DNA from 4 places in the Janthinobacterium leeuwenhoeki genome. Region 4 is predicted to be linked to each of the others. Evidence: predicted binding sites of a transcription regulator. Region 4 holds the regulator's gene; each other region holds the start of a gene.

Region 1 (7,213 bases), on a different contig from region 4:
CCATGGACGTTTTGTCAGGTGTTCAGGCCGCCGAAACGTTCGTAGAACCAGGGCTCCACATCCGGCGCCTGCGCATCCTCGCACCGCAATGTGGCCAGGATATGTTCCTCTGCCGCCGCATACGTGAGGCGGTACAGGTCGCGCGCCAGCGCATAGGCTTGCGTGCCGGGCCACGGTTCGGGCAACAGTTCGACGGGCAGTTGAGGGTCGTGCAATTGTACGCGGCGGTAGGCGTGCGTCAGCAGCGAGCGGATGACGAAGGCTTGCTCGGCATCGAACACGGGCTCTTCTTGCAGCAGGGTCAACAGCGGCTGGAAGCTGGCGATGAATTTTTCGTAGCCGGCCATCACTTCCGACAAATCCCAGCAGTCGCCCACCATGTCGCGCAGGGGGCGCGTGCTGACGCCCGGCAATTCCGTTGTGTGGCAGACGTAGAGCTTGCCCTGCACCTCGTTGCGCACGAGGATATCTTCCAGCGCCTCCGCATTGCTGGCCGGGTGACCAAAGATGCCGGGAGAAATCAAGCCATAGCCCGCCCACAATAATTCCTTGCGTAGCGCACCCCGCTCCGCGGCACCGATGCTGCCGGCCGGCCCGATCACCAGGGTCCAGCTGCCATCCCAGTGCACAACCAGCGGCGCATAGATGCGGCGATAGGCGCGTTCGAAGCGGGCCAGCGCCTCCGGGCGTATCGTATAAGCACTGCGGCGGCCGTCGCGCTGCGAGCTGAGCCAGCCTTCCTGCGCCAGACGGAACACGCTGGTGCGCAATAAACGGTCATTGACGCCGAATGGTGCCAGCAGTTCGATCAGGCTGCCCAGCCAGATGGCGCCGCCGCGCGGCACGATGGCGTCGCCAAAGATGGTCATCACCAGGGACTTCGAGCGCGGTGGGTCGCTTTCCAGGAAATCGGCTATCCATGCCGTGCAGCGGGTGTTCTTCATGTGGTTCCGGTCTGGCCGTGTTGCGGTCGGTTCAATAAAAGCAGCAGTTTACTTGGCTGCGCGGGTAGCGCGGCAATAATTTGCCGGAAGCGCGGGTGGCACTTCGCAGTGTTTTCTCATCAGCAATATCATACGCACAAAAAAGCCGCACAAGATACGAATTTTTAAAATGATTCACATCAAGTGTATGCAAATAGATTTTTGTATCGTATTATCTGTTCATCGCACCGCGTTGCTGCGCAAAATCAAAGACATGGGAGACAGATCATGTACGCACAAATGGTTGAAACCGGCCTAAAGAACGTCCGTTCCATCGACGACATGGGCCAGGAAGAGCGCGCTTTCCAGGCGCGCATCGACGAAGGCATCAAGATCGAGGCCAAGGACTGGATGCCGGACGCCTACCGCAAGACCCTGATCCGCCAGATTTCGCAGCACGCGCACTCGGAAATCGTCGGTCAATTGCCTGAAGGTAACTGGGTCACGCGCGCGCCTACCCTGAAACGCAAGTCCATCCTGCTGGCGAAGATCCAGGATGAAGCGGGCCACGGCCTGTACCTGTATAGCGCTGCAGAAACCCTGGGCGTGTCGCGCGACGACTTGCTGGCAGCCTTGCACTCGGGCAAAGCCAAGTATTCCAGCATCTTTAACTATCCCACCTTGTCGTGGGCCGACATGGGCGCCATCGGCTGGCTGGTCGACGGCTCCGCCATCATCAACCAGATTCCCCTGTGCCGCTGCTCGTATGGTCCGTATGCGCGCGCCATGATCCGCGTCTGCAAGGAAGAGTCGTTCCATGCGCGCCAGGGCTACGACATCATGATGTCGCTGTGCAAGGGCACGCCCGAGCAGAAAGCCATGGCGCAGGATGCCTTGAACCGCTGGTGGTGGCCGTCCCTGATGATGTTCGGTCCGTCCGACGCCGCTTCCGTCAACAGCGCCCAATCGGCGCAATGGCGCATCAAGCTGTTCTCGAACGATGAATTGCGCCAGCGCATGGTCGATCAGACCGTGCCGCAAATCGAATATCTGGGCCTGACCGTGCCCGATCCCGACCTGAAGTTCAATGCAGAAACGGGGCATTATGAATTCGGCGAGATCGACTGGTCCGAGTTCAACAATGTCTTGAAGGGCAATGGCCCGTGCAACCGCGAACGTTTGCAAACACGCGTGAAAGCCTATGAAGACGGTGCATGGTTCCGCGATGCCTTGCTCGCCTACGCAGACAAGCAAGCCGCTAGCAAAGCGGCAGCCTGAATATCAATAAGACAGATAGGGGATAGCAACATGAGCAAAGAATGGCCATTGTGGGAAGTTTTCATCCGCAGCCAGCACGGCCTGGCGCACAAGCATGTGGGTAGCCTGCACGCTTCCGACGCCACCATGGCGGTCAACCATGCGCGCGACGTCTACACGCGCCGCAATGAAGGCGTGAGCATCTGGGTGGTACGCGCGGCCGATATCGTCGCCAGCAGCCCGGGCGACAAGGGTGCCCTGTTCGAGCCATCGAACAGCAAGGTGTACCGCCATCCCACCTTCTTCCCGATGCCGGAAGAAGTCAAGAACCTGTGATGGGAGCGCCTGCAATGGATGACAAGGTCACTCAACAAAAGTTCGATTACCTCCTGCGCCTGGGCGACAACGCCTTGATCCTCAGCCAGCAGCTGTCGCAGCTGTGCGGCAAGGGCCCGGCGCTGGAAGAAGACATGGCGCTGACCAACGTGGCGCTGGACTTGCTGGGCCAGACGCGCTTGTGGTTCAGCTATGCGGCCGAACTGGAAAACGCGGGCCGCGACGAAGATGACATCGCCTTTTTGCGCGATGCCCACGACTTCAAGAACTGCCTGCTGGTGGAACAGCCGAACGGCAATTACGCCGACACCATGATGCGCCAGTTCTTCTTCGACAGCTGGCACTACTTCCAGCTGCTGGAGCTGACAAAATCGACGGATGCGCGCATCGTCGAAGTGGCGCAAAAATCGATCAAGGAAGTCACTTACCACTTGCGCCGCAGCGGCGACCTGATCGTGCGCCTTGGTGATGGCACGGCGGACAGCCACGCCAAGACGCAGGCTGCCGCCGACAAGCTGTGGATGTACACGGGCGAGATGTTCAAGTATGACGCCGTCGACCAGGCCATGCTTGCCGCCGGCATCGCGCCGCCATCGGACGTGCTGCGCCGGGCTTTCCTCGAACACGTGGCCGAGATTTTCGCCGAAGCGACGCTTGTCATGCCGGCGCCCGACGCCTGGATGCAAAAGGGCGGCAAGCAGGGCACGCACACGGAACACCTGGGTTTCATTTTGGCCGAAATGCAGTTCCTGCAGCGCGCCTATCCCGGGGCGGAGTGGTAATGAACACGGCCACGGCAGCGCTGGATGCCGCCCAGGTCTGGGCCTGGCTGGGCGACGTGCCGGACCCGGAAATTCCCGTCATTTCGGTGGTGGACCTGGGTATCGTGCGCGCCGTCGAAGTCACGGATGGCGATGCGTGCATCGTGACGATCACGCCCACGTATTCGGGCTGCCCGGCCATGCAGGTGATCGCCGACGCCGTCACGGAGGCCTTGCGCAGCCATGGCGTGGCCAAGGTGACCCTGGTGAACCAGCTGGCGCCCGCCTGGACCACGGACTGGATGAGCGAAGCGGGCAAGGCCAAGCTGAAAGGCTATGGCATCGCCCCGCCGCAGCAGCAGGTGATCGACATCAGCGGCCTTCGTAGCGGAACAGCGGGCGGGGTCAAGCGCCAGGCGATGCCAAAGCTGGACGTGATCTGTCCGAACTGCGGTTCCACGCATACGCAGCTGACCAGCCAGTTCGGCTCCACGCCGTGCAAGGCCCTGTACAAATGCCTGGCTTGCCGCGAACCGTTTGACTACTTCAAGTGCCACTAAAAAAATCAGGCACACGTTCCGAAGAAACTGGAGATGAAGCATGAGTAAATTTTATCCGCTGTGCGTATCGAACGTGCGCAACGAAACGCGCGACACCATCGCCGTCACGTTCGACGTGCCAGCCGACCTGCAGCAGCAGTTCCGCTTCCAGCAGGGCCAGCACCTGACCCTGCGCGCCAATATCAATGCGGAAGACGTGCGTCGCTCGTATTCCATCTGTTCGGCGGTGCAGGACGGCACGCTGCGCGTGGCCATCAAGCGCGCGCCCGGCGGCGCCTTTTCCACTTGGGCGAATGACACCCTGAAAGCTGGCGCCACCATCGAGGTGATGCCGCCCATGGGCCACTTCAACGTGCCGCTCGACTGCGTCAACCGCAAGCACTACCTGGCGTTTGCGGCCGGCAGCGGCATCACGCCCATCCTCTCCATCATCAAGACGACCCTGCTGACGGAACCCCTGAGCCGCTTTACCCTGTTCTACGGCAACCGCGCCTCGTCGTCCGTCATCTTCAAGGAAGAATTGACGGACTTGAAGGATGTGTACCTGGAGCGCCTGAACCTGGTCTATGTGATGAGCCGCGAGCAGCAGGATATCGAATTGTTCAACGGCCGCATCACGCAGGAAAAATGCGAGCAGTTCCTGCAGCACTGGATCCGTGTCGAAGACTACGACAACGCCTTCATCTGCGGTCCGGAAGACATGATGCTGGGCGTCTCCTCCGCCCTGCAGGCGGCCGGCATGCCGAAGCAAAATATCAAGATCGAACTGTTCGCCGCCAGCATCCCGAAAAACTTTCATAAGCCGCGCGCGCAGCTCGATGCGGGCGCCGTGAAGGAAACGGAAGTGACCGTCATCATGGATGGCAACCACACCACCTTCACGATGGACAAGGACAAGGAATCGATCCTCGATGCGGGGCTGCGTCAGGGCATCGACATGCGCTACTCGTGCAAGGGCGGCGTGTGCTCGACCTGCCGCTGCAAGATCCTCGATGGCAAGGTCGAAATGGACGTCAACTACGCGCTGGAAGACTATGAAGTAGCGCGCGGCTTCGTCCTCAGCTGTCAGAGTTTCCCGCTCACCGACAAGGTCGTGGTCGACTTCGACCAGGCCGAATAACATCAGACCCCAAGCGAGGACTGGGGTCGGACCTTAAGGTCCGACCCCGGCACTTGTCCTTGGGTTGATAACTAAAAAACCAAGACACGTCATGAGCTACCAAAACATCCTCTTCACCATCGAGCAGGGCATCGCCACCCTGACCCTGAACCGCCCCGACAAGCTCAACAGTTTTACGCAAGCCATGCACGAGGAGGTGCGTGACGCGATAGCGAAAGTGAACGCCGACAGTGCCGTGCGCGTGTTCGTGCTGACGGGCGCGGGCCGCGGCTTTTGCGCGGGCCAGGATTTGTCCGACCGCGCCGTGGAACCCGGCTCGAAGGGCGTGGACCTGGGCGAGTCGGTGGAAAAGAACTATGCGCCGCTGGTGCTGGCCTTGAAGGCCTTGCCGATGCCCGTGATTTGCGCCGTCAACGGCGTGGCCGCCGGCGCGGGCGCCAACCTGGCGCTGGCCTGCGACATCGTTATCGCCGGCAAGTCGGCCAGTTTCGTGGAAGTGTTCTGCAAACTGGGCCTGATCCCGGACACGGGCGGCACCTTCTTCCTGCCGCGCCTGATCGGTTCGGCGCGCGCCATGGGCCTGGCCATGCTGGGCGAAAAACTGACGGCGGAAAAAGCGGAAGACTGGGGCTTGATCTGGAAATGCGTGGACGACGCCCAGTTGGCGGAAGAAACGCGCAAGCTGGCCGTGCACTTTTCCACGGCGCCGACCAAGGGCCTGGCCTATACCAAGCAGGCGCTGGCCGCCAGCGGCGCCAATACCCTGCCGCAGCAGCTGGCGCTGGAAGCGCGCATGATGAGCGAACTCGGTAACAGCGACGATTACCGCGAAGGCGTGGCCGCCTTCATGGAAAAGCGCGCACCGCAATTCAAGGGACATTGATATGACCGCATTGGCAAACAACAGTATCGTCGCCGTCATCGGCAGCGGCGCCATGGGCGCCGGTATCGCACAGGTGGCGGCGGCTGCCGGTTACCGGGTAAAACTGTACGACACGCGCGCGGAAGCTGTGAGCAAGGCATTGCTCGATATTGGCAAGATGTACGCAAAGCTGGCGGAAAAGGGCCGCATGACGGTGGACGAAGCGGCCGCCGCCACGGCGCGCCTGCAGGCTGCCGGCAGCCTGGCCGACGTTGCAGATGCCGCGCTGGTGGTGGAAGCCATCGTGGAAAACCTCGACGTCAAGCGCGGCCTGTTCGCCGAACTGGAAGCTGTGGTCAGCGACGACTGCATCCTGGCGACGAACACCTCGTCGATTTCCGTGACGGCCATCGCCGCCAAGCTGCGCCGCCCGGAACGCCTGGTCGGCATGCACTTCTTCAACCCGGTTCCCTTGATGGCGCTGGTGGAAGTGATCAGTGGCCTGGCTACCAGCGAGCAAGTCGCCGCCACCGTGTATGACACGTCGATTGCCTGGGGCAAGAATCCCGTGCATGCGAAATCGACGCCCGGCTTCATCGTCAACCGTGTCGCGCGTCCGTTTTACGCGGAAGGCTGGCGCCTGTTGAACGAACAGGCGGGCGATGCCGCCACCATCGACGCCGTGCTGCGCGAAGCAGGCGGTTTCCGCATGGGCCCCTTCGAGCTCATGGACCTGATTGGCCACGACGTGAATTTCTCCGTCACGCAATCCGTGTTCGGCGCCTATTTCAACGACCCGCGCTTCACGCCGTCCGTGCTGCAGCAGGAAATGGTCAACGCCGGTTTCCTGGGTCGCAAATCGGGCCGTGGCTTTTACCAGTATCACGAAGGCGCGCCTGCCCCCGTGGCGAAGGAGGAAAGCGCGCAACCGAAGCCGGAATTTGTTGCCCTGTCGGCGGCCATCGGCGGCGATGGCCGTGGCCACAGCGGCGTCATTCGCAGCCTGGTGCAGCGCCTGGAGCAGGCGGGCATCAACGTGAGCCGCCGCGTGATGCAGGAAGGCCAGACACACGACGAGGCGCCCGCCCTGCATTGCCATGGCGCCGCGATTTATCTGACCGATGGGCGCAGCGCTACCCAGCGCGCGCACGATAACCAGCATCCGGACACGGTGCTGTTCGACCTGGCGCTCGATTACGCCGGGGCAAAACGCATCGCCGTGGCGCGTGCCGACCAGTGCAGCGATGCCGCCTATGTGGCCGTCGTCGGCCTGTTCCAGGCGGCCGGTTTCATCGTCACGCGCCTGGACGACGTGCCTGGCCTGGCCGTCATGCGCACGGTCGCCATGCTGGCCAACGAGGCAGCCGATGCTGTCAACCAGGGCGTGTGCACGG
Region 2 (7,213 bases), on a different contig from region 4:
TATTGCTTAACGTAAACGCCAGCAGGGCCAGCGCGCACGCCAGTTGCGCCGCCAGGCACCAGGCGATGATGTTGCGGCGGTTGTAGCGGTCGGCGACGTGGCCTGCGGGCAAAATCAATACCAGGAAGGGCGCGAATTGCGCCAGGCCGATCAAGCCCAGGTCGAACAGGCTGCCCGTGATCTGGTACACCTGCCAGCCGATGGCCACGCTTTGCATCTGCACGGCCACCGTGCCCAGCACGCGGGCGGACAGGTAACAGGCGAAGTTGCGGTGACGCAGGATGGCGAGAGACATGAAATTTCCAGGGAACAGCGCGGTGGCAGGAGGCAGACTGGCGGCGGCGGGTGCCGCGCCAGCCGCACCCCGCTGTCTGGAAGGTGATGCTTACTTGGCCAGGTCGGCTTCCGTGGTGAAGGCGTCGGCGTAGAATTCGTCGGCCGGCAATTGGCACAGTTGCACGAAATCGCGGTTGGCCGACTCGACGACGATGGGCGCGCCGCAGGCATACACCTGATACGCGGACATATCCGGCAAGTCGGCGATGACGGCCTGGTGCACGAAGCCCGTGCGGCCTTCCCACGCGTCTTCCGGCAGGGCGTCCGAGACGACGGGCACATAGGTGAACTGCGGCAAGTCGGCGACCCACTGGCGGCACAGCGCATCCATGTACAGGTCGTGCGGACGGCGCGCGCCCCAGTACAGGGTGATCGGGCGTGGGGATTGCTCGTTGATCATGTGCTCGACGATGGCTTTGAGTGGGGCAAAGCCCGTGCCCGAGGCCAGCAGCACGACGGGCTTGTCGGAATCTTCGCGCAGGAAGAAAGTGCCCATCGGGCCTTCGAAGCGCAGGATGTCGCGCTCTTTCATGCTGCCAAAGACCTGGTCGGTGAACAGGCCGCCCGGCATATGGCGGATGTGCAGGCTCACGGGGCCGCCATCGGCGGGCGCGCTGGCCATGCTGTAGCTGCGGCGCTTGTTGTCGCGCAGCATGATTTCGATATACTGTCCGGCGCGGTAGTTGAGGCGCTCGCTGGCTGGCAACTGCAGGGTCAGCACGACGACGTCGGGGGCGACTTTTTCGATGCTGGTCACGCGCGACGGCATTTTCTTGATCGGGTAATCGCTGCTGCCCGCCACTTCGCGCGCCTGCACCACCAGGTCGCCCTGGGGCACGGCGCAGCACAGCAGCGAGTAGCCGGCCGCCGCTTCATCTTCCGTCAGGGAGCGGGCCTGGTATGGCTTATGCTGTACGCTGCCGGACACGATTTTGCCCTTGCAGGAACTGCAGGCGCCGCTCTTGCAGCTATACGGCAGGCCGACGCCGGCGCGTATCGCCGCCGACAGGACGGTTTCGTCCGCTTCGCAGCTGAATTGGTGGCCGCTGGGCTGAACAGTAATTTGAAAAGTCATACAATCCTTGAGATGAAAAATATGTTAATGCACTCTTTGCGCAAGCCGTCAGGCTTGCCGCGCCTGCTGATCCTGGGCTGCGGCGACGTCGGCATGCGGCTGCTGCCCCTGCTGCGCGCGCGTTTTCGCGTCTTTGCCGTCACCAGCCAGCCAGCGCGCTGCGCGCAGCTGCGGGCGGCTGGCGCCGTGCCCATCGTAGCCAACCTCGACGACCGCGCCAGCCTGCAACGGCTGGCGGGACTGGCGACCATGATCGTGCACCTGGCGCCGCCCCGGTCGTCGGGTTTGCAGGATCAGCGTACGCGCAATCTGGCCGCCATTTTACCCGAGCATGCACGCATGGTGTATGTGAGTACCAGCGGCGTGTATGGCGATTGCGCCGGCGTCTGGGTCGATGAAACGCGGCCGACGGCGCCAGCGAATGCGCGCGCGAAGCGGCGCGTGGATGCCGAACAGGTCTTGCGTGGCTGGGGCGCGCGCCGTGGCGCCAGCGTGGCCATCCTGCGCGTGCCCGGCATTTATGCGCACGACCGCCTGCCGTTGAAACGCTTGCGCGAGGGCACGCCAGCCCTGGCGGCAAGCGACGATGTCTACACCAACCATATCCATGCCGATGATCTGGCGCGCATCATCGAACGGGCCTTGTGGCGGGGCAAGCCGGGACGCGTGTATCACGCCAGCGATGACAGTGAACTCAAAATGGCCGAGTATTTCGATGCCGTGGCCGACACGTTCGGCTTGCCGCGCCCGCCGCGCCTGCCCCGTGCCGAGCTGCAGCAAGTGGTCACGCCGATGCTGCTGTCGTTCATGTCCGAATCGCGCCGCCTGCACAATGTGCGCCTCAAGCGCGAGCTGGGCGTGCGCCTGCGCTACGCGCGCGTGGCCGATGCCTTGCAGTCGCTGTCTGCCGACGGCGCCGGCATCGGGTAAAATGGCCGGTTATCTGCGCACTTTCCTGGGCCGGCGCGCAGCGCGCCGTTCCGGTGGTGCGCCATTCACTTAAGGAATACCGCATGAGCACCCTCACTTACGAAGAATACCTGGACGAGGTCACCACCGTCCTGACGGAACTGTACGACCTCGACGACGAGGCCGCGATCAAGCTGGTCGTGGCGGCGCAGGATGCCGAATTTTTTGTCCCGCACGATGCGCATGAGGAAATGCGTACCGCCGAACAAGCCAAGAAGGATGCGGTCACCCTGTTCGAGCGCAAGCAGAATCGCCAGCAAACGCAGGAAAAACAGCAGCAGCGCGTGCGCCAGCAAAAGAAATAAGTACGGGGCACTGGGCTTCTGGCCGTCAGGCCGTGGGGCAGCATGGGCTTCGGCGCAACACCGCGGCCGTGCCTTTGATGCAGCGCAAACGCGTCATGGCGCGCTGGCGATATGGTGAGCAATGTCGCCACGCGTCCGGGCTCTTGTGGCGGGCTCTACAGTTAGCGCGACGCTGTTTCCCGTCAGCAGGAGCGAGTCATGCGAGCTACAAGTCACCCCAGCAAGGAAGAAGTGCGCGCCTACATGCGCCGGCGCGAACGTGCGCTGCTGCCGCCGTCGCCGCCCGATGAAATCCGCCGGCAATTGGCCTGCGACCGCGCGGATGCCTTCCCCGGCACCTGCCTGACGGCCACGCCGGCCGGCGTGGCCGCGCAAGGTTGGCATTTTTCAGCGGAAATGGCCCGCCTGAGCACCCTCATGACCATAGCCTGGTTCATGCATAGCGGTGTTGCTCATCGTAAAAATTGATGACGTGCAGCAAATTTTTCCGATTTGAGTTATCCTCTAGCACATTCCAAGTGCGTCAATTCTCTTCAATTATCACAATTTTGCTTTAAGTTACGCAAAAATCAACAATAGCGTGTATTATATTGTTTGTGGCGTAAAGGCCGCATAAGTGATGGCGCTTTTTAGTGTGTTTACCATGAATTATTGCAGAAGAGACATTCGGTTTCTTTTTGCCTTAATACAACAAGTACGGATTTTCGATCATGTCTCTCAAACAAATTACCTCTTTGCCTACCTACAACCCGAATCGCGTCCTCGACGCGATCATCGACAAGCTGCAGCTGAAAAATGATGCTGCCCTGTCGCGAGCTCTGGAAGTGGCGCCGCCGGTCATCAGCAAGATTCGTCACAACACCTTGCCGATCGGCGCCACGATCCTTATCCGCATGCATGAAATCAGCGATTTCAGCATTCGGGAATTGCGCGAGTTGATGGCTGCCTAAGAGCGCCCGACAGACGGCAAACTGAGATGTGCCGTCTGGGTAAGTCAGGCTTGCCGCGTGCGGCAGCCACAGCTGTTTTCCGCTTTTCTATTGCGGGTCGCGGTTCAGTACCGGACGATCGATATAGAAACGCCCCATTTCCAGGCCAGGCGTGGACGACTTGACCACCGCTGCGCTCAGTGAGGCCGGCGCGCTGGAAAATGCGGTGCTGGCAGCCCCGGTCGCGCGGCCCGAATACGCTGTCGCCTGCACCGCCGCACTGGAAAACGCCGTTTGCACGGCCCGGCCCGAGTAGGCCGTCGCCTGTACCGCTGCGCTGGAAAATGCTGTTTGCACAGCCCGGCCCGAATACGCGGTCGCCTGCACGGCTGCACTGGAAAACGCCGCCTGCACGGCGCGTCCCGAATACGCCGTTTCTGCGCGGATATAATCTTCCCCGAACGTTTGTTCATACAATTGCTTCATGCGCTCGCCCACGCGGTGGTGCGCCGCTTCGTCGTCTTCGCCGCGCAGGCCGATGTACGGGAAGTGATGCAGGAAGTAACCGAACACCTGTTCGCAGTCCGCCGCATATTTCAGGGTATCGAGGATGTGGTAGTGCCAGAAGGTATCGACGTCCATCAAAGGCGCAGTTTCCTCTTCCGGAAACTGTTTCATCAGGATCAGGAAGCGGCGGTATTCGAATTCCACCGCATTCGCCTTCTCGAGACTCCATCCTTCGCCTGACTCCCGGTGCATCAGCTTGACCTTGATCGCGTCCAAATTCAAATCGGCAATTGCCTTGAAACTGTCGTTCGTATCCATGAATGTCCTTTAGTAAAGAGCGTTGTGGGAAATACGGTGAAACAGGGGGGGGAAGGGGTGGGTGTGTACTCCTTGCAAGTAGTCGAGGAATGCCTGGCCCTTGGTGGTCAGGCGCTGAGTTGTTCTACATCAATATTGCATCTAATTGCGAAATATGCAAGCTGAGCTTGCTTGATGCGGGCGCGCGCCTGTCAGCCGCTGGCCCGGCTTTCTTCCTGGTAGGGAAACGCTGTCGCATCCGCGCCCAGCGGCACGCTGACGTGCACGCTCATGCCGGCGCCCGGGCTGCTTTCGATGTAAAAAGTACCGCCCAGCAACTTGATGCGTTCCTCGATGCCCACCAGGCCAAACGAGCCCAGCTTGTTGCGCCCGTCGATGGCTGCGCCCACGCCGTTGTCGCTGATGCTCATCGACACCGTATCGCAGCACTTTTCCAGCTTGATTTGCACGCGGCTGGCATTCGCATGCTGGGAAATATTGCTGAGCGACTCTTGCAGGATGCGGAACAGGGCCGTCGCGCATTGATCGCTGAGGTAAATGTCGTCATGGCTTTCGCTCACTTCGCAGGCGATGCCCGTGCGCTGGCGAAATTGCGCCACCTGCCATTCGACGGCTGCGTTCACGCCCAGGTCCAGCACGGTAGGGCGCAAGTCGTTGATGATTTGCCGCACGCTCTTGATGGTGGCGTCGATCTGCTCCAGGGTCGAGCGGGCGCGGGCGTTCAGGCGCGGGTGGCGGCGCTGCGTGCGCGAGGCCAGCATGTCGGCGTCGATACGCAGCACCAGCAGGTTCTGTCCCAGGTCATCGTGGATCTCACGCGCGATGCGCTTGCGCTCTTCTTCCTTGATCTGGTCGGCGTGGGCCGCCAGGCGGCGCAGTTTCTGGTGCGACAACTGCAGGCGGATCTGGCTGGCGCGCAATTCCTCCGTCATGCCCGTGGCCATCTGGATGGCGCGCCGGCGCGACGACGCCAGGGTATGGAACAGCATATATAACAGCATGGTGCTGGCAAAGCCGATCAGCAGGGCCAGCCACGGCAGGAAGGTTTCGAAGCGTGTATACAGGTCGCTCTTGCGCACGCTGAACAGCGCTTGCCACATGCGGCCATTGTGTTCGATCAGCAGCGTGCTGCTCAGGTAGCGGCCCGAGTTGCCGGGTTGCCACCATGGCGCATGCATGCCCGCCGCCGCGCTGTCGAAGATGGGGCGCATGTCGTGCGGCAATGGCAGCGGCAAGTTCGGCTGTTCTAGCGCCTGCGGGTCGATATCGAACAGGGTCAGGCGGACGTTGCGTACCGGCATGTCGGCCAGCGCGCTGCGCATCATCGACACCAGGTCGTAGCCGATGCCGACGGAACCCTGGTAAGCCATGCGCCGCTGCTCCACCGTGCCGGTCGGCATGCCGTAGCGGTACACGGGCAGGCGCATGGCCATGCCCGTCAATTGCGGCCGGTCGTCCATCGGCACGGGCATGCCGGAATTGCTGATGTGCCCGGAATCGCGCGACTGCGCCAGCATTTCGGCGATCAGGGGGCGCGAGGCGATGTCATAGCCATACTTTTCCGGCGCGGTGGCGATCGGCTCGATGTACATCAGCACGGAATAATAGTCGCGCGGGCCGGGCGGATGGATGGCAAATGCCGGATAGCCATCGCGCCCGGCTGGATAGTCGCGCAGCATGGCCGCTTCGAAGCCGGCGCGCTGCGTCTCGTCGAGTTCCTGGCTGTAATTGATGTTCATCACGCCCGGGTAGTTCTGTTGCAGGGCAATATTTGCCACGTAGCGGTGGAGTTGCTCGCGGCTCACGTGTTCGTTGGCGTGGAACAGGCTGGCTGTGCCGCGCAGCAGGTTGGTATACGACCTGATGCGCGATTCGATGTTCTTCTGGGTATTGCGCGCCAGATTGTTGAACAGGTCCCTGGCATCTTTTTCGATCAACCGCGAGGCGGCCATGTAGAGCAGCAGGCCCATCATCATCGACATCACAAAGCCGAGCAGCCACAGCGGTCTTTTTTCAGCAGATAAGGAGTGTTCGCCGGCAGTAGAAGACATTGCCATCCGCATCAGGAAGAGGAATCGGGTGCCGCCTGCAGGCGGTGGCTAGACTGCGTTGTACAAGCACTATTAAAATTGCAAATTGCTCAATAGCTGCATAATATACAAAATTATCGTTATTGTAGTCAACAGGCAATATTTCTCGCTGAAACGAAAAAAAACCGCCGCAGCGGTTTTTTTGTGAGCAACATGACGGCTTATTTTGCCGGCTGCCAGCTGTCTTTCAGGGTGACGACGCGGTTGAAGACGGGCTTGCCAGGCTGGCTGTCGACCCGGTCGGCCGCAAAATAACCATGGCGCTCGAACTGGAAGCGCTGTTCCGGCAAGGCCAGTTCCGCGCCCGGTTCCAGCCACGCTTGCACCACTTCCTTGGCCAGCGGGTTCAGGGCCAGCTTGAAGTCCTTGCCGCCTGCGTCCGGCTGCGGGTCGGTAAACAGGCGGTCGTACAGGCGTACTTCGGCGGGAATGGCTGTCGGCGCGCTGACCCAGTGCATATTGCCCTTGACCTTGTAATTGGCGCTGCCTTCCGTGCCCGATTTGCTGTCCGGGAAGTAGGTGCAATGCACGGCGATGACCTTGCCGTCCGCATCCTTGTCAAAGCCCGTGCACTCGATCACGTAGCCGTAGCGCAAGCGCACCTTGCTGCCCGGCTTGTCGTCGATTGGTGGGTACAGACGGAAATAGCCTTTATTCGGCACTTCCATAAAGTCGTCCTCCTCG
Region 3 (7,213 bases), on a different contig from region 4:
GCGCGGCCAGCCAGCAGGCGCATCTGGCGCAAGTGCTGCACGAGGGCGACGCGCCGCTGCAAGCGCTGCTGGCCGCGCTCGACAGCTTGCTGGCGCTGTACGACAAAAGCGGTGACAACGAGCGCGACATGGTGCTCGGCTTGCTCGATGTGGAAATCGCGTATGCCGACGCGCCGCAGCAGCGCCTGCTGGCCGTGCTGGCGAAAAACATGCAGCAAAGCAAAACAGAGGAATACCGCCTGCTTGGCTTGCGCCATACCCTGGCGCGCCGGCAACTGGCGGCACTGGCGCGCGAACACGCCCAGCTCGCTGCCGCCCTCACCACCACGGAGGCAAGATGGACGAATCGGTAGGCAGCAGCAGCGAACGCCGCGAAGAGGCTCTCAGCAGCGCCATGCGCGTCGAGCAACTGGCTGACAGCCTGTCGCAGGCGGCCGTCACCTTGCACGGCGCCGTCATGCGCGCCATCCGCAAGCGCGCCAGCCAGGGCGCCAACGGCATCAGCCACAGCCAGGCGCAAGCCGTCTTCGCCCTGGAAGTGGCCTTGCGCCAGCAAGCCAACCAGCTGTATGCCGATGCGGCCGGGCACACGGTGGACGGCCTGGAAACGGCGCAGCGCCAGCTCAGCGGCCTGCTCGACACGGTACGCCTGCGCATCGCCCGCAACGACGATGTGCGGCACTGGATCAGCCTGGCGACAAGCTTGTTGCACCTGGGTAGCGCCGTCCTCGCCGGCAATCCCGAGCGCATCCTCAGCACCCTGGGCAAGGTGCGTGAGCGGCTGCAAGAGATGACGCCGGACTGATTGAAATCGGCCGGCCAGCGCCTATACTGGGACGTCCCCGCCTGGCAATTGTGCTGGCGGGACGATGACCAGAGGAGACCAATATGCGTATCGAACCGTATTTGCAATTCGATGGAAACTGCGCGCAAGCGCTGGAATACTACCGCCAGCACCTGCATGGCACGGACCTGTGCCTGATGCCGTATCGCGGCTCGCCAGGCCAGGAGCAAGTCAGGGTAGACTGGTATGACAAGATCATGCACGGCTCGGTGCAGCTGGGGCCGACCATGCTGATGGGCTCGGACGGCGGCTGCGCCGGAGATGGCGCCAAGGGCATGCGCGGCAGCGCGATCTGCCTGAGCGTCGATACGCCGGAAGAGGCGGCACGGGTCTTCGCCGCACTGGCGCGTGACGGCAGCATCCAGATGCCGCTGGAAGAAACGTTCTGGGCCAAACGCTTCGGCATGCTGAAAGACCAGTTCGGCGTCGCCTGGATGATCAACTGCCTCAAGGAACCAGCATAGAACGACCGCTGCCAGCCTGCGCCGCGTCAAACGCGGCGCAGGCTGGCAGCGCAAGCAGAGCCGCCCATCCTGGACTACCATCTAGGACAGACGCCTATCGGGGACAGCCATGAATGGATTGCCGCAAGACCAGCTGCAGCGCCTGCAGGGCGTGCTGGAGCAACGCAAGCTGGCGTTGCTGGAACAGATAGAGAACGAAGCGGCCGAGGCAGATGCGCGCGCCTCGCTGCTCAATGAAATCGAAGCCTCGCCGGCTGACAATGCCAGCGTGCACACCTTGAACGCCCTCGTCAGCGAAGCGGCCGAGCACAACCTGGCACAGTTGGCCACCATCAAGCACGCACTGGCCAGGTGTGCCGATGGCAGCTACGGCCTGTGCGACAACTGCGGCGAAGCCATCGGCCTGTCGCGCCTGAACGCGCGCCCCGAAGCGCGCCTGTGCATCGATTGCCAGACACGGCAGGAAAAAGCCCAGCGCTGAACTCTCCTTGCAACCACGCCACACGACTAAGGGCAAGGCATCGCTGCCCTGCCCTTTGTTGTCCAGCGACTGCCATGCGTCCGCCGCCAGCGTCTGTGCGCCGGCTGGGTTGGACGGGTCTCCTCTACTGTCATTGCCCTACTGCAAGCTCTACGCTTGCTTAACTCATATGCTGTCCGCCATTGATGGCGATATTCGCGCCCGTGACGAATGCCGCCTCGTCGGACGCCAGGTAAGCCACCAGGGCCGCCACCTCGTCCGGCTCGCCCAGGCGGCCCAGGGGAATCTGCGGCAGGATCTTCGTTTCCAGGATATCGGCCGGCACGGCCGTCACCATCTGCGTGCGCAGGTAGCCGGGCGAGACCGTGTTGACGGTGATGCCATGGCGCGCCACTTCCAGCGCCAGCGCCTTGCTGAAGCCGTGCGCGCCCGCCTTTGCGGCCGCGTAGTTGCACTGGCCAAACGCGCCCTTCTGGCCACTCACGGACGAGATATTGATGATGCGGCCCCAGCGGTTAGCCAGCATGGGTTCGAGCACCTGCTTGCTCATGTTGAACAGGCTGTCGAGATTGGTGCGCATGACCTCGGCCCAGTGCGGCAATTCCATCTTGCGCATGCTCTGGTCGCGCGTGATGCCGGCGTTGTTGACGAGTACGTCGATGCGGCCGAACTGCGCCAGCACGCGTGCCACGGCGTCGCTGCAGGCGGTGAAGTCGCTCACGTCGACGGCCAGCGGATGAAAATAATACTGCTGCGCCTGCTGTTCGCCGAGCCAGCTTTCCACCCTGGCATTGCCCGGCGTATGCGCCGCCACGACGCCAAAGCCCGCCGCATGCAGGCGGCGGCACAAGGCCGTGCCCAGGCCACCCATGCCGCCCGTGACCAGCGCTACCTTTTGCTCATTCATTGCTGTCTCTCCCCCGCTTGCGATGGTTGTTCTGCGTGGCATCAAGTGTAGGAGCAGTTTTTATTGCCAGCTTTGCGCCAGATCAAGTGCTCAGCCTGATGCAGTCGTGCGCGGCCGACGCCCCGGTCTGTGCCAGAATGAGATTCACTCCACAGCGAGAGGCTACGCCATGACCTACAAAACCGTGCTGCTGCACATCGACGACAGCGCAGGGCGCGCCGCCCGCATCGAAGCGGCCGCCAGCATCGCCCAGGCTTGCGGCGGCCACCTGACGGGCGTGGCCCTGACGGGCGTGTCGCGCCTGCTGTACCAGAACCAGCCCGACCTCGATGCCGACCCGAATCTGAGCTTGCACCTGAATTTCCTGCGGGAACGCGCGACGCGCGCCCTCGACGGTTTCGAGGCGCAGGTGCGCGCGGCCGGCGTCGCCTCGTTCGAACAGCGCGTGCTCGATGACGAGGCAGCCGGCGGCATCAGCCTGCTGGCCCGCTATGCGGACCTGGTCGTCATCAGCCAATACAATGCCAAGGATAAATCGCCGTCCGTGATGCGCGACTTTCCCGCCTATGTGCTGCTGCATTCGGGCCGTCCCGTGCTGATCGTGCCGTATGCGGCGCCGCTGCCCCTGCTGGCGCCGCCGGCAGCAGCGCGCAATGTGCTCATTTCCTGGAATGCCAGCAAGGAAGCGAGCCGCGCCGTAAGCGCCGCCCTGCCCCTGCTGCAGCGCGCCGGGCAAGTCCACGTGGCCATCTTCGACGCCCAGGTGCATGCCACCGAGCACGGCGAACTGCCGGGCGCCGAACTGACACACTACCTGGCGCGCCACGGCGTGGAAGCGCGGCTGCATTTGCTCGATGGCGGTGGCGTGCGGCGCGGCGATATCGGCGAAGCGCTGCTGTCGCAGGCGGCCGACCTGTCGGCCGACTTGCTGGTGATGGGAGCGTATGGCCATTCGCGCCTGCGCGAAACCATCCTCGGTGGCGTCACGCGCACGATTCTACAAAGCATGACAATCCCCGTGCTGATGGCGCACTAAGGCGCATTGAAAGCGGCGGGCTAACCGCCCTGCCAGGGCTGGCTGCGGATCTTCGCCACCTGGCGCTGCGCCAGCCACTGCCACAGCTGCAACGCGTCGCCCTGCGGCAGGGCCGACATGTGACGCGGACTGGCCAGGGCGATTTCGCAATCGCGGTCCGACCATTCTTCGAAAGTGACTTCGCCTCCGCTAGCGACCTCGACCTGATACATCAAGCCATCGTCGTAACCGAAGCGCAACAGGACGGCGGCCGGGCTGCCGTCCGGCGTGACGGCGCCGCCACGGTAGACCTCGGCCAGCGCATCGGCCAGCTGTGCCGGCGAGGGCGCGCAGATGTCGCGCCCATCGGCCCGTGTCAGAATGAACCATGCCTGTGTCATGACGCGCCCTCCTATCCATACTCGTTAGCATGCGAGGCAAGTACTACGGGCAGTCACCTTGGTCCAGTGTCACTTCGGGCGCGCGGAAACTATCCCTGTCGGCATTGTTTACCAATAATCAGCAATGCTAACAAGGATCATACCTAAATTTCATGCGGCGCGGAATTTATGCAGTTTGCGCCACCGATGCGCTGATTCAGGCCACCAGCACGGGAATGCTGAGCGGGTCGAAATCATGCCAGTCGCCATTGGCAATCGTGCCTTCCGCTTCTTCGATATGCTCGGCGCCCAGCCGGTGCAGCGCCTCGAGCGCCCGTTCGCGCTCGTCGAGGCCGCCCAGAGCGACGGCGATCAGCATGCCCGGATGGCGTGGCTGGCGGCGGTTTTCGCCGTTGTTTTCGCCATGCTTCTCGGGCTCGCCCGCCTCCTTCATTTTATTCAAACTGTAGAGCGAACCCACGTGAGCGCCCACCAGCGCCCCCACTACGGGACCCAGCGGCCCCGTCGCCAGGGTGGCGGCGGCGCCGATGCCCGCACCGACGGCGGCGCCGACAGCCACGCCCTCCACCACGCCCTCCGGCGTCTCTTTGGCGCCGGGCGACATGTCGCGGTCGCCGCCCAGCGCATGCAAGTCATGCTGGCCCGGCTGGTTGACAAAGAAGGCGCTGATGCGGCTATCGGCAAAGCCCGCCTGGTTCAGGGCGGCGCGCGCGGCGTCGACCTGTTCCTGCAACTGAAAATGACCTGCGATGATGCGTGACATGATACGGCCCTCCTGGTCGGCTGCGGGCGCACCATGCGCCACCTCGATAGCGTGCGCCGGGCGACGTCAAGATACCGTTCGCTTACGCACACAGCCGCTCAATCATGTCTTCCGGGCAGGAAGAAAGACGCCCAGAAAATCACCAGCAGCAGAGAAATGAAGCATTCATCTAAGGCGTCAGCGCCTGTGCGGCACCGCCGAGGCGGAGGATCGCCGCTTTTGCTCCCACGGCGCCCGGATAGCGGGGATCAAGCTGCAGCGCCTGCCGATAAGCCTCGACAGCCTGCGGGCGCAAGCCTTGCTCCACATAAAACTCGGCCAGGCTGTCCTGCAGATTCGCGTCGCGCGGATGCAGGCTGACGGCCGCCTGCAGCACGGCCATGCCTTGCGCCACGGCGCCGCTGCCTTTCAAGCGATAGGCTTCCAGGTTCAGCGCCGCCGGGCTGGCCGCGCCCAGCGGATCGCGCTCCAGCGCCAGGCGCAGGGCGGCAACGGCGGGTTCGGTCTTGCCGGCGCGCAGCAAGGTCAAGCCTTGCAGCGCATGCGCGCGGTCGCTGAGCGGATACAGTGCCACGGCCAGGCGGCTGGCCGCCAGTGCTGCATCTGTCTCGCCGCGCGCGGCCGACGCCTGCGCCAGTTCCAGCAGTTCGGGCACGAAATCGGGATAGGCGCGCTGGCCGCGGAAGGCCGCGCGCAGCTGGCCATCGAGTGCGGCGATGGAGGCGGAGGCGGCCGGCCAGGCGATGGCGGCCGTGCGGTCCCAGCTGGCGGCCAGGGTCACGATGGCTTGCTCGAAGGCGGCATCGAAGCGGGGCAAGGCACCGGCCTTTGTTCCTTGCGACAACAGGATATAGTCGCGCGCAAATGCCAGCGCGCCGCCGCGCGCGTATTTATTCAGGTCGATGCCCGCCTCGCGCAGCTGCCTGGCCATGCTGGCGCCGGCCGTGAGAAACACACGGCCGCCGGCGGGATGGCGGGCCGCTTCAATGTAGGCGCGCGCCGCCGGGGCGTCTGGCGCCAGTGCCTGGCGGTTGATTTGTGTAAATGCCTCGCGTGTGGCGGGCGCATCGGCATAGGGTTCATTCGTGCGCTCGGCATAGGACCGTCCCTCCTCGAACAAGCCTTGCGCCACCTGGTAAGCGCGCTGCGCGCCCGCATCGGCGATATATGTCTTCAGCTGCCACGGTTCGCCCGTGACCACTTCGAACAGGCGCTGCACGAAGGCCTCGGGATTGACGCGCTCCAGATTGGCGGCGACGGCTATGGTCAGCTTGCGCGAGGGAAAGCTATACAGATAAGTGACGGTTTCCGGCTGCTGGCCGCTGTGGGCGATGGCGTAGCGCCCGCCCGTCGGCAAGAGTTCCCAGCCCATGCCATAGTGCGTCAAGCGGCCCGCGCGCGTGGCCATCGGCTGCACCATGGCGGCCAGGCTGGCCGCCGACAGGATCTTGCCTGCATGCACGCCCCTGCCGAAAGCGAGCATATCGGGCACGCTGGCACGCGTGCCGCCGGCCGAAAAGCGGCTGCTGATGTCAACGAACTCCGAATTTTTCAACTCCTTGCCGGCCAGCCGGTAGCCGCGCACGCGATGGGCGATCACGGCGTCCGGATCATCCAGCACGGTGGCATCCATGCCCAGCGGCCCCCACACATGGCGCCGCATGTAGCCGCCATAGCTTTCGCCCGAGGCGCCCTCGATGACGGCGCCCAGCAAATTGTAGCCATAGCTGGTGTAGCGGAAGCGCGTGCCCGGCTCGGCGATCAGGTCGAACTGCTCGAAGACAGCGATGGACTGGCGCGTATCCTTGTGCTCCTTGAAATGCTGCTCCGCCTTGCTGTCGCGGTAGGCGTCGATGCCGCCCAGGTGGCCCAGCAACTGGCGCACCGTCACGGGAAACGCTTTGACGGGGAAGTACGGCACATAGGTTTGCACGGGCGCATCCAGGTCGACCTTGCCCTGTTCCACCAGTTGCAAAATGGCCACCGCCGTCATGGGCTTGGTGACGGACGCCAGCCGGTAGCTGGAGCGGGCCGTGGCCGGCACGCGGTTTTCCAGGTCCGCATAGCCATAGCCTTTTATCCATTCCACGTCGCCCTGGCTGAAACCGACGGTGACGCCAGGGATGCGCGCCGCGCCCATGCGCTGCGCCGCCCAGCCGTCGAAGTCTGCCAGGCGCGCGGCCAGCGCAGCGGAGGGAGCGGAGGCGGCTTGCGCCACGCCGCAGAACAGCGCCAGCGCGCCGGCGTAAGCGGAGTATTTGCTGCTTTGCATAGTCATGATTCCATGGTGAGGGCCGTGTGCACAGCACGGCGCTGATGCATGGTAAGTGTCTTTCAC
Region 4 (7,213 bases):
GCCTACGCCATCGTCTTCTTCGGCACCCTGATCAAGCGCAAGGTCAAGCATATCTACGTGGCCAACTGGTTCTTCGGCGCCTACATCCTGGCCGTGACGATCTTGCACGTGGTCAACGGCGCCGTCAGCCCCGCTTCAGCCACCAAATCCTACTCCGCCTACAGCGGCGTGCAAGACGCGATGATCCAGTGGTGGTACGGCCATAACGCGGTGGGTTTCATCCTCACCGCCGGCTATCTGGGCATGGTTTACTACTTCATCCCGAAACAGGCCGAGCGCCCCGTGTACTCGTACCGCCTGTCCATCGTCCACTTCTGGGCGCTGATCTTTACCTACATGTGGGCCGGCCCGCATCACCTGCACTACACGGCCTTGCCTGACTGGACGCAATCGATCGGCATGGTCTTCTCCCTGGTTCTCTTGGCACCAAGCTGGGGCGGCATGATCAACGGCATCATGACCCTGTCGGGCGCCTGGCACAAGCTGCGCACCGACCCGATCCTGAAATTCATGATCGTCTCGCTGTCGTTCTACGGCATCGCCACCTTCGAAGGTCCGATGATGTCGATCAAGACCATCAACTCGCTGTCGCACTACACCGACTGGACCGTTGCCCACGTACACGCGGGCGCCCTGGGCTGGGTGGGCTTCATCACCATGGGTTCGATCTACTACCTGCTGCCGCGCCTGGCGGGCCGCACGCAGATGCACAGCACGCGCCTGGTCGACGTGCACTTCTGGGTGGCCACCATCGGCATCGTGCTGTACATCGCCGCAATGTGGATCGCCGGCGTGATGCAGGGCCTGATGTGGCGCGCGGTCAATCCGGACGGCACCCTGACCTACACCTTTGTCGAGAGCGTGAAAGCAACGTATCCGTACTACGTGGTGCGCGTGGCCGGTGGCCTGCTGTATCTGTCGGGTATGTGCATCATGGGCTACAACACCTGGATGACCTTGCGCGGCAGCAAACTCCCCGTCGCCCGCATTCCGGAACTGAACGCGGCGCACGCCTGATAGGAGCGAAAGCAAATGAAATTTTCACATGCATGGATTGAGAGAAACCCCTGGCTGCTGATCGCCCTGGTCACGGTAGTGATCAGTATCGGCGGCGCTGTCGAGATCGTCCCCCTGTTCTTCCAGAAGAGCACGACGGAGCCGGTCGCCGGCCTGAAGCCGTACTCGCCGCTGCGCCTGGCTGGCCGCGACATTTACGTGCGCGAAGGCTGCTACAACTGCCACTCGCAGATGGTGCGCCCGCTGCGCGCGGAAACGGAACGCTATGGCCACTATTCGGTCGCTGGCGAGTTCGTCTACGACCGTCCGTTCCAGTGGGGTTCCAAGCGCACGGGGCCGGACCTGGCCCGCGTGGGCGCGCGCTACAGCGACGAATGGCACCGCACGCACTTGAACAACCCGCGCGACGTGGTGCCCGAGTCGAACATGCCGGCCTACCCATGGCTGGCGAAAACCAAGCTGGTGCCTGACGAGATCATGCCAAAGATGCGCGCGCTGAAACGCCTTGGCGATCCGTACAGCGATGCGGAAATCGCCGCCGCGCCGGCCCAGCTGCAGGACAAGACGGAAGAAGACGCCCTGGTCGCCTATCTGCAAGGCCTCGGTACATTAATCAAAACAAGGAATTAGCATGGCAATCGAAAACCTGTTTGACAGCGCCAGCAGCGTCATGACGGTGGTTTCCTTTACGACGTTCGTGGGCATCCTGTGGTGGACGTTCAGCCGCAGCAACAGCGACTTCGACGCGGCGGCGCGCCTGCCGTTCGACGATGACGCATTGGACTATCCGGCCGAGGCCGAGATGAGCGTGGCGAAGGAGCGCAACCATGGCTGATTTTACCAATGGCTTCTGGAATATCTACATCATCGTGCTGTCCCTGCTGGGCATCATCGGCTGCGGCGTGCTGCTGTACTCGCAGTCGAAAATCAAAGTGGTCGACGGCGCCCCTGCCGATGGCACCACGGGCCACGTCTGGGACGAGGACTTGAAGGAACTCAACACGCCGATGCCGCGCTGGTGGATGTGGTTGTTCTACATCACCATCGTCTTCGCCCTGGCGTACCTGTTCCTGTACCCGGGCCTGGGCAACTATGCCGGCAGCCTGGGCTGGAAATCGACGGGCCAGTACGAGGAAGAGCTGAAGAAGGCGGAAGCCGACTACGGCCCCCTGTTCAACAAGTACCTGAGCCAGGACTTGAAGACGGTGGCCGCCGATCCGCAGGCGCAAGCCATCGGCCAGCGTCTGTTCCTGACCTACTGCGCGCAATGCCACGGTTCGGATGCGCGCGGCAACAAGGGCTTCCCCAACCTGACCGACAAGGACTGGCTGTATGGCGGTGAACCCGACATCATCAAGACCACCATCCTGCATGGCCGCAATGGGCAGATGCCACCGATGGGCGCCGCCCTGGGTTCCGAAAAGGATGTCGAGAACGTGGCCCATTATGTGCTGAGCCTGTCCGGTTCCACCTCGGATCCCGTCAAGTCGGTGCTGGGCAAGGCCAAGTTCGGCGCCTGCATGGCTTGTCACGGCGCCGATGCGAAGGGCAACCCGATGCTCGGTGCGCCTAACCTGACGGACAAGATCTGGCTGTACGGCGGCAGCGCCGATACCATCATGGAAACCGTGCGCAAGGGACGCAGCAACACCATGCCGGCCTTCAGCGATTTCCTCGGCGAATCCAAGGTACACGTGCTGTCGGCGTATGTCTGGAGCCTGTCGAATCCCCAGACGCCCGTGAAATGACGTAATGGAACCTCAAGTCATCAAGATGTATGCGGCCCGCGAGCAGATCTACCCTCGCGAGGCCAAAGGACGCTACGCTACCTGGCGATGGGTATGCGTATGGCTTACCCAGCTGGCGTTCTACGGCTTGCCGTGGTTGACCTGGAATGGCAGGCAAGCCCTGCTGTTCGATTTGACCACGCGCAAGTTCTACATTTTCGGCGTCGTGCTGTGGCCCCAGGATTTCATCTATCTGGCGGCCCTGCTGATCATCTGTGCGTATTTGTTGTTCCTCGTCACGGCCATTGCCGGGCGGGTGTGGTGCGGGTTCTCTTGCCCGCAAACGGTATACACGGAAATTTTCCTGTGGGTCGAACGCCGCATCGAGGGCACGCGCAGCGCGCGCATGGCCCTCGACAAGCAGGGCCCCTCCGTGCGCAAGGCCTTCAAGAAGACGGCCAAGCACCTGGCATGGGGCGCCATCGCCCTGTGGACGGGCTTTACCTTTGTCGGCTACTTCACGCCGATCAAGGAACTGGCGCGCGAGGTGACCACCCTCAATTTCGGTCCCTGGGAATGGTTCTGGGTCTTGTTCTACAGCCTGGCAACCTACGGCAACGCAGGCTGGCTGCGCGAGCAGGTGTGCAAATACATGTGCCCCTACGCGCGCTTCCAGAGCGCCATGTTCGACCAGGACACCCTGATCATCACCTACGATACCAAGCGCGGCGAACCACGTGGCGCCATCAGCAAGAAGGCCGGCAACAACGACAAGCTGGGCGATTGCATCGACTGCACCCTGTGCGTGCAGGTGTGTCCGACCGGTATCGATATCCGCAACGGCCTGCAGTATGAATGCATCGGCTGCGCCGCCTGCGTCGATGCCTGCAACAGCGTGATGGACAAGGTCGAGCGGCCGCGTGGCCTGATACGCTACAGTACCGACCATGCGATGGAAAACAACTTCAATTCGAAGCAGATCCGCCAGCGCGCCATGCGCCCGCGCGTGCTGATCTACACTTCCATCCTGGCCCTGATCATCATCGCCGTATGTACTTCGCTGGCCCTGCGCACGCCCCTGAAAATGGACGTGATCCGCGACCGCGGTTCGATGGGACGCGAAGTGGAAGACGGCATGATCGAAAACGTCTACCGCCTGCAGATCATGAACACCTCGGAGCAAATCCAGCATTTTAAAATCAGCGCTTCCGGCTTGCCGGGCCTGACCTTGCTGACGCGCGAAGAAGTGACCTTGCAGCCGACGGAAACGCTGGGCTGGCCGATACGCCTGCGTGCGCCGCACGGCGTCGGCGAGAAAGGCTCGAACAAGATTGCGATCGAATTGCACTCGCTGGACGACCCGTCGCTGCATGTGCGTGAAAGCGCGGTATTCATCGTGCCGCGGTGATGTTGATTCGGGGTCGGACCCTCTGGGTCCGACCCCGGTATTTCGCCGTAGGGGTAGCATCAAACATGCGTTAGCTTTACTTTATTTTCAACCCAGAAGCAAAAGCTGGGGTCAGACCCAAAGGGTCTGACCCCAAGGAGAACAAAATGTCCGACAGTCTCAAGCTGCAAGCCCCCGTTGCCCCGTGGTACAAGCATCGCTGGCCATGGTTGCTGATGATCGGCCCCGGCCTGTCCGTGGTCGTCGGCAGCTTCATGGGCTATATCGCGTTTACGCAGCCCGATGCGCTGGTGGTGGGCGACTATTACAAGCAGGGCAAGGCGATCAACCAGGATTTGAAGCGCGACACGATCGCCAGCGACCTGGCGATGGATACCAGCTTGTCGTATGACGTGGCGTCAGCGCGCCTGACCGGTTCCGTGCACAGCTTCGGCAAGGCTTACCAGGGGCCGTTGCAGCTGCACCTGGCGCATGCGACCCTGCCGGAAAAGGATATCAAGCTGCTGGTGCAGCCCGATGCGGCCGGCAATTTTAGCGTGGCGCTGCCGATGCTCGAGCGCAGCCGATGGCAAGTGCTGGTGGAAAACGACAAACGCGAGTGGCGCCTGTCCGGCATCTGGACCTGGCCGCTGCAGCGCAGTATCGCGCTGCATGCGGATGAAGAACTGTAAGTCTTATTTGCAAACGTCCGTGCCGGCGGTGATGGCTTTTAATTTGGCCGGCTGCAGGATTTCGATCTCGCGGTTGGAGACGCGCAGCCAGCCTTCCTTCTTGAATTTGGACAGCAGGCGACTGACGCTTTCGATGGTCAGGCCCAGGTAGTTGCCGATTTCCTCGCGCGACATGCGCAACTGGAAATTGCTGCCCGAATAACCGCGCGCCTCATAGCGCGAGGCCAGGTTGACGATGAAGGCGGCAAAGCGCTGCGTCGCCTGCATATTGCCCAGCAAGAGCATGACGCTTTGCTCGCGCGTGATTTCCTGGCTCATCATGCGGTGGAAATGGCGCAGCAGGGTCGGCATATTGCCCAGCAACTGTTCCAGGCTGGAAAAGGGAATTTCACACACTTCGCTGTCTTCCAGCGCCACCGCATTGCAGTGGTGGCGGTCGGCGCTGATGGCGTCCATGCCCAGCAGTTCGCCGGCCATCTGGAAACCCGTCACCTGCTCTTCGCCGCCCGGATTGATCTGGTATGTCTTGAAGTGCCCCAGGCGGATTGCATACAGGTTCTGGAACGAGTCGCCGATGCGGAACAGCGAGGCGCCGCGCACGATCTTGCGGCGGCGGCCGATGATCTGGTCCAGCCTGTCCATATCGCCCACATCGAGGCCCATCGGCAGACACAATTGATGCATGCTGCAGGTCGAACATCGCGCACGCAACGCCTCCACGTTCACTGTAGGCAAGGTGGGAGTGAGTAGCGCTTCAGTCATGTCGGTACCTTTTATAAAATGCAATAACAAGTTTACTGCATACACGGTTGCCGTGTGCCAATTTCACCGCAATTGCGCTGAATAAACGACGTTCTGACTTTAATTACATGGCAACATCGTCAAAAGCCCTTGCGGGGAAGGGCAATTTACGCGGCGCCGCTTGCCAAGTTAATGTTTTGATAGGAAAATTCCTGACAGCGTCGTCTGCCGCCTGTGCCGCCCGGTACTGAAAAGGAAATCATGAAGCCTCTCGGCATTAAAGCAAAAGTCGCGCTGGCCACCAGCCTGACCTCGATCGCCATGATCGCCCTGGTCACCATGATCCAGGTGCAACACATGCGCGACGACTTCACCCGAGTACTGCTGAGCCAGCAGTCGTCCCTGATCAGCCGCACCGCTGCCGAACTCGACGACAAGCTGGGCATGCTGCTGCAAATCGTCACGCTGACGGCCAGGCAGCAGCCGCCGGAACTGATCGCCCAGCCAGCCCAATTGCGCGAATATTATGCGCGCCGCTCTATGCTGGCGCTGTTCGATGACGTGCTGGTGCTCGACGCGCATGGCGCCATCGTGGCCGACATGCCGCAGGTGGCCGGGCGCATCGGCATCAACGTCGCCGAGCGCGAGTACTTCCAGACCGTGCTGCGCACGCGCCAGCCCATGATCACCGAACCCATGCTGGGCAAGTCGAGCGGCATGCCCATCGTGCAGATGGTGGCGCCCGTACTGGCCGCCGATGGCCAGGTGGCTGGCGTGGTGATCGGCGTGCTGCGCCTGTACAAAGACAACCTGCTGGGCCGCTTGCGTTCGGAAAAGATCGGCAAGAGCGGCTATTACTTCATCCTCACGCGCGGCGCCGTGCCGCGCTACGTGCTGCACCCCGATACCAGCCGTTTGCTGCAGCCGCGCCAGCCGAACGCCAACCTGAGCACCACCGAGTTGCTGAAGCAAGATGGCGAAGGCAGCATGGTCAGCACCAACAGCGGCGGCATCACGGCCGTCAACAGCTTCAAGCGCCTGAAATCGGTGAACTGGCTGCTGGCCGCCTCGCTGCCCGTCGCGGATGCCTTCGCACCGTTCGATGGCGTGCTGTACCGGCTGGTACTGTGGAGCATCCTCGCCTCGCTGCTGGCCGCAGCCGTGCTGGGCTGGGTCACCGTGCGCCTGCTGTCGCCGCTGGTGCGCCTGCGCGACACCCTGCTGGCCCTGCGCACCAGCGGCGGCCGTTTCACCCCCGTGCCGGTGCAGCAGCGCGACGAGATCGGCGAACTGACGGAAGCGTTCAACGGTCTGATGGGCGAACGCGACCGCCTGCAGCAGGAACTCGAAGCGCGCGCGGCGGAGCTGGAACAGGAACGCGACCGGGCCGAGGCGGCCAACCGCGCGAAAAGCGATTTCGTGGCCAACATGAGCCATGAAATCCGCACGCCCCTCAATGCCGTGCTGGGCATGGTGTATCTGCTGGGCAATACAAAGCTCGATACGGAACAGCGCAAGTATCTGACCATGGTGCGCGTGGCGGGCCAGTCGCTGCTGGGCATCCTCAACGACGTGCTCGACTATTCGAAGATCGAGGCGCGGCGCATGGAATTGTCGCCCGTCGAATTCGACCTCGACGAAGTCATGAA

Evidence for each region. Region 4 encodes FNR, which switches genes on or off when oxygen is low (the NO sensors DNR and NnrR bind a similar motif). Its sites were predicted from a motif close to TTGATNNNNATCAA; they were not measured.
Region 1: a site for FNR is predicted at 1,114-1,127, ahead of paaA (1,2-phenylacetyl-CoA epoxidase subunit PaaA). Genes of this name have one in related genera too.
Region 2: a site for FNR is predicted at 4,559-4,572, ahead of ACQ4WS_RS03530 (glycine-rich domain-containing protein). Genes of this name have one in related genera too.
Region 3: a site for FNR is predicted at 2,769-2,782, ahead of ACQ4WS_RS18940 (universal stress protein). Genes of this name have one in related genera too.

The regions. Positions count from the first base shown of each region.
Region 1 is NZ_JBNYXT010000036.1:42,909-50,121, reverse strand. It holds gene paaX (phenylacetic acid degradation operon negative regulatory protein PaaX) at 15-944, opposite strand; gene paaA (1,2-phenylacetyl-CoA epoxidase subunit PaaA) at 1,212-2,201, shown strand; gene paaB (1,2-phenylacetyl-CoA epoxidase subunit PaaB) at 2,232-2,516, shown strand; gene paaC (1,2-phenylacetyl-CoA epoxidase subunit PaaC) at 2,531-3,298, shown strand; gene paaD (1,2-phenylacetyl-CoA epoxidase subunit PaaD) at 3,298-3,837, shown strand; gene paaE (1,2-phenylacetyl-CoA epoxidase subunit PaaE) at 3,878-4,957, shown strand; gene paaG (2-(1,2-epoxy-1,2-dihydrophenyl)acetyl-CoA isomerase PaaG) at 5,049-5,840, shown strand; gene paaH (3-hydroxyacyl-CoA dehydrogenase PaaH) at 5,842-7,213, shown strand, end outside.
Region 2 is NZ_JBNYXT010000003.1:39,694-46,906, forward strand. It holds gene ACQ4WS_RS03500 (MFS transporter) at 1-295, opposite strand, end outside; gene ACQ4WS_RS03505 (CDP-6-deoxy-delta-3,4-glucoseen reductase) at 386-1,411, opposite strand; gene ACQ4WS_RS03510 (SDR family oxidoreductase) at 1,424-2,341, shown strand; gene ACQ4WS_RS03515 (hypothetical protein) at 2,425-2,685, shown strand; gene ACQ4WS_RS03520 (hypothetical protein) at 2,884-3,153, shown strand; gene ACQ4WS_RS03525 (hypothetical protein) at 3,396-3,635, shown strand; gene ACQ4WS_RS03530 (glycine-rich domain-containing protein) at 3,723-4,439, opposite strand; gene ACQ4WS_RS03535 (sensor histidine kinase) at 4,631-6,490, opposite strand; gene ACQ4WS_RS03540 (glutamine--tRNA ligase/YqeY domain fusion protein) at 6,691-7,213, opposite strand, start outside.
Region 3 is NZ_JBNYXT010000027.1:29,015-36,227, reverse strand. It holds gene ACQ4WS_RS18965 (hypothetical protein) at 1-353, shown strand, start outside; gene ACQ4WS_RS18960 (hypothetical protein) at 338-805, shown strand; gene ACQ4WS_RS18955 (VOC family protein) at 889-1,308, shown strand; gene ACQ4WS_RS18950 (TraR/DksA family transcriptional regulator) at 1,418-1,789, shown strand; gene phbB (acetoacetyl-CoA reductase) at 1,950-2,696, opposite strand; gene ACQ4WS_RS18940 (universal stress protein) at 2,866-3,732, shown strand; gene ACQ4WS_RS18935 (hypothetical protein) at 3,753-4,112, opposite strand; gene ACQ4WS_RS18930 (hypothetical protein) at 4,309-4,875, opposite strand; gene ACQ4WS_RS18925 (serine hydrolase domain-containing protein) at 5,045-7,147, opposite strand.
Region 4 is NZ_JBNYXT010000010.1:63,722-70,934, forward strand. It holds gene ccoN (cytochrome-c oxidase, cbb3-type subunit I) at 1-1,017, shown strand, start outside; gene ccoO (cytochrome-c oxidase, cbb3-type subunit II) at 1,033-1,647, shown strand; gene ACQ4WS_RS10985 (cbb3-type cytochrome oxidase subunit 3) at 1,649-1,852, shown strand; gene ccoP (cytochrome-c oxidase, cbb3-type subunit III) at 1,845-2,765, shown strand; gene ccoG (cytochrome c oxidase accessory protein CcoG) at 2,770-4,152, shown strand; gene ACQ4WS_RS11000 (FixH family protein) at 4,299-4,823, shown strand; gene fnr (fumarate/nitrate reduction transcriptional regulator Fnr) at 4,827-5,585, opposite strand; gene ACQ4WS_RS11010 (response regulator) at 5,826-7,213, shown strand, end outside.